Regions from separate parts of the Arthrobacter sp. BG3 genome, predicted to be linked through region 1. Evidence: predicted binding sites of a transcription regulator. Region 1 holds the regulator's gene; the other holds the start of a gene.
The links. The regulator LexA, encoded in region 1, represses DNA repair genes until DNA is damaged. The targets are predictions, from matches to a motif close to TCGAACANNTGTTCGA.
Positions count from the first base shown of each region.

Region 2: ruvA (Holliday junction branch migration protein RuvA) is a predicted target of LexA. The motif match lies at 1,860-1,875, and genes of this name have one in related genera.

Region 1 is NZ_CM155270.1:591,090-594,492, reverse strand. Features, by position in the region: partial or broken gene AC1MFL_RS02690 (IS110 family transposase) at 84-596, opposite strand; gene lexA (transcriptional repressor LexA) at 870-1,619, opposite strand; gene AC1MFL_RS02680 (LysM peptidoglycan-binding domain-containing protein) at 1,961-2,407, shown strand; gene AC1MFL_RS02675 (histidinol-phosphate transaminase) at 2,464-3,403, shown strand, end outside.
Region 2 is NZ_CM155270.1:4,011,456-4,014,858, reverse strand. Features, by position in the region: gene ruvB (Holliday junction branch migration DNA helicase RuvB) at 53-1,165, opposite strand; gene ruvA (Holliday junction branch migration protein RuvA) at 1,158-1,805, opposite strand; gene ruvC (crossover junction endodeoxyribonuclease RuvC) at 1,913-2,500, opposite strand; gene AC1MFL_RS18125 (YebC/PmpR family DNA-binding transcriptional regulator) at 2,497-3,252, opposite strand; gene pdxT (pyridoxal 5'-phosphate synthase glutaminase subunit PdxT) at 3,256-3,403, opposite strand, start outside.

The DNA.
Region 1 (3,403 bases):
TCGGCGAATTCAGCGGCCACGAGCCTGCCGACCCTGGTGCCGAGGACGTCGGGCAGAGCCAGCGTCAGGCCGGGGAAGGCGCGGTCCAGCTGGCCCAGCAGTTGGTTCTTCGTCGCGGTCCGCGCCTGGACCCGGCGGGTCCGGTGCGCGGCCCACGCGCCAAGCTCACCGATCACGGCCTCACGGTCAGCGACCTCGATGCCGCGGCCGGCCAGCACCAGCTCCGTGATCGCCTCCAGATCCAAGGCATCGGTCTTGATTCGCCTGCGTCCCTGGACCCTGCGCTGTTCAGCGACATGCGCCGGATTCAGCTCCAGCACCTGCCAGCCCGCAGGCCACACGGACGGTCCCAGCAGCGGCCGGTGATAGTGCCCGGCAGCCTCTATCCCGACCTTCACCGGACCATCCGCGCCCGCCAGTCTGCTTCTGATCAGCCCGAGGACCCCCTCCAGACCCGGGCCGGTCATCTCAAAATCCACCGGACCCAACAAGCGGTGCCGGCCCGCATCGGTGACCGACAACGCAACCACCGTCTTGCCGACATCCACAGCGACAACCACAGGGAAATCAGTGGCCGCAAAGGCCTGAACAGACATAACAAACACCTCCGAAGGTATCGGGAGGGCCCCGCGGATCATTGCGTCCGGGCCCCAAGGGAATCTGATACATCCCGTCCTGACATCTCCGGAGGTGTTTGGGAAGGACTAACTCAACTCATATCAGCTGCGCAGCCGGTAATCCCGCAGCGGCCGGAAACCCGCACCAGGGGCTGTGCCGTCCCGGCACCCGGGCAGCAACGCGGAAAGGGCCCCGTCCAATGCCGGCGGGGCCCTTGCGCGCAGGTTCTCGGGGCTGCCGCCCGTTGCCCTCTACAGGGAGCGCAGCACCGAGACGACCTTGCCCATGATGACGGCGTGGTCGCCGAGGATGGGCTCGTACTGGGTGTTCTGCGGCAGCAGCCACGTGTGGCCGTCGCGCTGGCGGAACGTCTTGACTGTTGCCTCGTCATCCAGCAGCGCGGCGACAATGTCGCCGTTGAGGGCGTCGCCCTGCCGGCGGACCACCACCCAGTCACCGTCACAAATGGCGGCGTCGATCATCGAATCGCCCGCAACCCGGAGCATAAAGAGCTCACCGTGGCCCACCAGCTGGCGGGGCAGGGGCATAACGTCATCGACGACCTGGTCGGCGAGGATCGGGCCGCCGGCGGCGATGCGGCCCACGAGCGGAACCATGGCCGTATCGGTGGCGCTGGCCAGGTCCGACACGGACAGCCCGCCGATTGTGCGCAGGCCGCTGGACTTCTCCACCCCGGAAATCTTGGTGGTTCCCTCATCGAGGGTCAACGGCATCAGCACCTCCATGGCGCGCGGGCGCTTGGGGTCACGCCGCAGATAGCCGAGTTTTTCGAGCTGTGAGAGCTGGTGGGTGACGCTGGACAGGCTGGCCAGTCCGACCGTGTCGCCGATCTCGCGCATGGACGGCGGGTAGCCGTTGTCCGTCACGGAGCGCTGGATCGTCTCCAGAATCTTCTTCTGCCGGACCGTGAGGCTCTTGGGTGGCCGGGCTGCCTGCGGGCTCCGCTGCGTGGCCCTGCCGCCAGTGGCTTGTGCTGCCATGTTCGCCAACGCCTTTCCGTTCCGCCCGGCCGCCGTGGCTGCAGCTGCCGGGAACTTCCGGCCTGAAATGTCAGACCCTGCTGATCAACTGCAGAAGCGGTTGTTCTTTTACTCAAACGTAGGCCAGCCGCACAGCATTTTCAAACATTTGTTCTAGCGAGTCTCGACAATGTTCGTCAATAAGTGCTAAAACTGAACAGGCAAGGTTCGAATATGTGTTCTAGTCTGACACTGCTCGGGCACAGCACGGCGTTCGGTTCTTTGTTCGAAGGTTAGGCCGGTTGGCGGCGCGTATGTGGAGTACGCCGGGCGGCACAGTATGGTCCAGGAGGGCTCAGTTCATGTCAGCATCAAGCGCGTTTCACGACACTTTCGGCCGCGACGCATTCGGCAACTACGGCCGGCCCGACGGCGGTGCCGCCGTCAGCGGGCACATCCCGGCAGGGAGCGGAACTCAGGCACGGCCGGCCAAGGCTGCGCCGCTCCGGCTTACCCGGCGGGGACGCTTCGTCTTCATCGGTGTGCCGCTGATCCTGCTGGCCGCACTCATCCTCTCGTTCAGCGGCTTCTTCAATGCACCCGCCAAGGCTGCCGAGTCCGCCGCCGGACTGACTCCGACCCCCGCCGTCAGCGTCACGGTGCAGCCCGGTGAATCCCTCTGGGCCATCGCCGCGACCGTGGCGCCGGAGCGGGATCCCCGCGACGTCGTCGCCGACATCATCGAGCTGAACAACCTTGAGGCCGCCCGGGTCGTGCCCGGCCAGGCACTCTTCATCCCGTCCAAGTAGGGCAGTCCAACCGTCACAGTTTCAGGGCCCGCAGCGATCTCACTTAAACTAGTGAAGTGACTGACCAGTTAGAGCGCCTGAACCGACTTCCCCTCCGGACGAATCTGCGCGGCCTGACGCCATACGGCGCCCCGCAGCTGGACGTCCCCATCCTGCTCAACGTCAACGAGAACACCCATGGTGTCCCCGCCGACGTGCGCGCCGCCATCACCGAGGCCGTCACGATCGCCGCGGCCGGCCTGAACCGCTATCCGGACCGGGAATTCACCGAGCTGCGCGGGGCCCTGGCGGAATACCTTGCGCACGGGCTGGGTGCAGAGAACATCTGGGCCGCGAACGGCTCCAACGAGGTTCTCCAGCAGATCCTCCAGGCCTTCGGCGGCCCCGGCCGGACCGCTCTGGGCTTCCCTCCCACATACTCCATGTACCCGCTGCTTGCTGCCGGCACGGACACCGGGTACCTTGCCGGCGTCCGCACCGATGACTACGGCCTGAGCGCCGAGTCCGCCGCCCGCCAGGTCCGCGAACTCCAGCCGAACATCGTCTTCCTCTGCTCCCCGAACAACCCCACCGGAACCGGGCTTGGCCTGGACGTCGTGGAAGCCGTCTATGCGGCCGGTGAAGCCAGCCAGACCATCGTGATCGTCGACGAGGCCTACCACGAGTTCGCCCATGACGGCACGCCCAGCGCCCTTACCCTGCTGCCCGGCCGGGAACGGCTGATCGTCTCGCGGACCATGAGCAAGGCCTTCGCCCTGGCCGGAGCACGCATCGGCTACATGGCGGCAGCGCCGGAGGTGACGGACGCCCTGCGCCTGGTCCGGCTCCCGTACCACCTCTCGGCCATCACCCAGGCGACCGCCCTGGCGGCCCTGCACCACCGGGTGGCGCTGATGGCCGACGTCGAGGACATCAAGATCCAGCGGGACAGGATCGTGTCTGAACTGCAGCGGATGGGACTGAAGCCGGCCGCCTCCGACTCCAACTATGTCTTCT
Region 2 (3,403 bases), 1.1 Mb from region 1:
CGAACGTGCCGAGCGTCATTCCAGTCTAAAGGGAAAAGGTTACGGCGCGGTGCTATTGACTGTTACGGATCCATTCCGGATCAGCGTCCTGGCCCAGCCCGTCCTCCGGGTCCGTGGCCTCGTCGTCGACCCGGAAGAGTTCCAGCGGGTCCTGCGCGAAGATTCCGGGCGGCACTGCGAAGCCCAAGTGCGTCCAGGCAGGCGGGAGTGCGATCCTCCCCCGCGGGGTGCGTCCCAGCAGCCCCTCACGGACGAGGTACGGCTCGGCGACGGTTTCCACGGTTTCGGTCTCTTCGCCGACGGCGATGGCCAGGGTCGACAGCCCCACCGGCCCGCCGCCGAACTTCATGATGAGGGCCTCAAGGACGGCACGGTCGAGCCGGTCCAGGCCTCGTTTGTCGACCTCGTACATGTCCAGCGCCGCGGACGCGGCCCGGGCATCGATCTGCTCGATCCCGTGCACCAGTGCCCAGTCGCGGACCCGGCGCAGGAGCCGGTTGGCGATCCGGGGCGTGCCGCGCGAACGCCCCGCGATCTCGCTGAAACCGGCGGAATTGACCTTGAGGTCCAGGAGCCCGGCGGACCGCCGGAGCACGAGTTCCAGTTCAGCCACGGAGTAGAACTCGAGGTGGCCGGTGAAACCGAAACGGTCCCGGAGCGGCCCGGGCAGCAGGCCGGCGCGGGTGGTGGCACCCACCAGGGTGAACGGCGGGAGTTCCAGCGGGATCGCGGTGGCACCGGCACCCTTGCCGACGACGATGTCGACCCGGAAGTCCTCCATCGCCATATAGAGCATTTCCTCGGCAGGCCGGGACATCCGGTGGATCTCGTCGAGGAAGAGCACCTCCCCTTCGGAAAGCGAGGACAGGATCGCCGCCAGGTCCCCGGCGTGCTGGATGGCCGGTCCGCTGCTGATCCGCAGCGGGGCGTTCATCTCGGCCGCGATGATCATCGACAGTGTGGTCTTGCCCAGACCGGGAGGACCGGAGAGCAGGACGTGGTCCGCGCTGCGGCCGCGCATGCGCGAGGCCTCCAGGACGAGGGAGAGCTGTTTGCGGACCCGGTGCTGGCCGACGAAGTCGTGCAGGTTCTTGGGCCGGAGTGCGGCCTCAATGACCCGCTCCTCCGGTTCCTCCCCCCCGGCGACAATCGACGGCTCAGCCACGGGCGCCTACCCTGTTCCCGGCGCGGGCGCCGTCCTGGCCCAGCCAGCGGAGGGTGGCGCGCAGGATCTCGGCGACGTTGCCCTTCTCGGCCAGTTCGGGTGAATCAGCAAGTGACTTGTCGATGCTGGAGGTGGCGTCCTTCTCGGACCAGCCCAGGCTTGTCATGGCCGCAACGACCTGCGGCTTCCAGACTGCTTCGGAGGATGCCGCCGGCGCCGGGGTGCCGCCGGCGGTGCCGTGCGGCACCAGCTTTCCAGCCAGTTCGAGCACGATCCGGCCGGCTACCTTGGGGCCGATGCCCGGCACTTTCGTGAAGGCCTTGCCGTCGCCGGAGTGCGCCGCAACGCGGATCGCTTCGGGCTCGTGCACGGCCAGGACAGCCAGCGCCAGCCTGGGTCCGACGCCGCTGACGCTGAGCAGGACGTCGAAGACCTCGCGTTCGTCGTCACTGCCGAACCCGAACAGGGTCAGGGAGTCCTCGCGCACGATCAGGGAGGTGAAGAGTTTCCCCTCCTCGCCGGTGCGGAGCCTGCTGAGGGTCTGCGGCGTGGCGTTGACGCTCATGCCGGCGCCGTTGAGGTCGATCACGGCGGAGGACAGGCCGACGTGCGCTACGGTTCCGCGGAGAAAACTGATCAAAGCCGGGCTCCTGAAAATTCAGCTGAAAGATAGAACCGGGAAAGACCGGACTATCCGAACATATCTACGAATACCCTACCAAGTTCTACTTCAGGACAGCCGGACATTCAGCGTGCCCGGCGCGCTTTGGCTTCGGCGTCCGCCCAGGCCCGCTGCGCCGGGGTCAGGGACAGGCTCCCCGGCCCGGTGGTGGCTGCGCCCTTGCTGGGTGTCCCGATCCCGGCCCGCCACGCGTGGGTAATGGCCAGCGCGAGGGCGTCGGCGGCGTCGGCCGGCCGTGGCGGGGCGTCGAGCCGGAGGATTTTGGTCACCAGCTTGGTGACGGCATCCTTGTTGGACGTTCCGCTGCCGGTGACGGCGGCCTTGACCTCGGACGGGGTGTGCAGCGCCACCGGGATGCCGCGGCGGGCGGCGGCGGCGATCACGACGCCGGAGGCCTGGGCAACGCCCATCACGGTGCTGACGTTGAGCTGGGAGAACACGCGTTCGACCGCAAGGACGTGGGGCTCGTACCGGTCCAGCCATTCATCGATCGAGGTGGCGATGACCAGCAGTCGCTGGTCCAGGCTTTCCTCGGGTGATGTTCCGACGACGCCGAACGCCACCATGGTGGCGCGGCGGTTTTTTTCGACGTCCACGACGCCGATCCCGCAGCGGGTGAGGCCCGGATCGACGCCGAGGACGCGAAGGGTCACTCGGCTTCCAGTGCGGCCTGCACTTCGTCGCTGAGGTCGGCGTTGCTGTAGACGTTCTGGACGTCGTCGAGTTCCTCGAGGGCGTCCACGAGCTTCATGAATTTCTTGGCGGCGTCGAGATCCAGCGGCACCTGCATGGAGGGCACAAACTCGGCCTCGTCGGTGTCGTACTCCATGCCGGCGTCCTTTAGCGCATCGCGGATGGCCTGGAGGTCGGTCGGTTCGGAGTGGATCTCGAAGCTGTCGCCGTTGTCCTTGACTTCCTCGGCGCCGGCGTCGAGGACGGCCATCAGGACATCGTCCTCGGTCAGGCCGTTCTTCGGCAGCGAGACAACGCCCTTGCGGGAGAAGAGGTAGCTGACCGATCCGGGGTCGGCGATGGTGCCGCCGTTGCGGGAAATGGCGAGCCGGACCTCGGAGGCCGCACGGTTCTTGTTGTCCGTGAGGCATTCGATCAGCAGCGCGGAGCCCTGCGGACCGCGGCATTCGTACATGATCTCGGTGTAGTCCACGACCTCGCCGGTGAGGCCGGCGCCGCGCTTGATGGCGCGGTCGATGTTGTCAGCGGGAACCGAGGTCTTCTTGGCCTTGGTGACGGCAAGTTCCAGGCCCGGGTTGCCGGCCAGGTCGGGGCCGCCCATGCGTGCGGCAACTTCGATGTTCTTGATCAGCTTGGCGAACGACTTGGCCCTGCGGCTGTCGAGGATGGCCTTCTTGTGCTTGGTCGTTGCCCATTTGGAGTGGCCTGACATGCTTTACGCTTCTCCTCTGATCATTCGAATAAACAATTCATGCACGCGCTTCTCCCCCGTCACTTCCGGGTGGAAGGAGGTGGCCAGCAGCTTGCCGGAACGCACAGCTACAATTCTAGCCGTCCCGGCCAGGGCCTCGGGGTGGGACGCC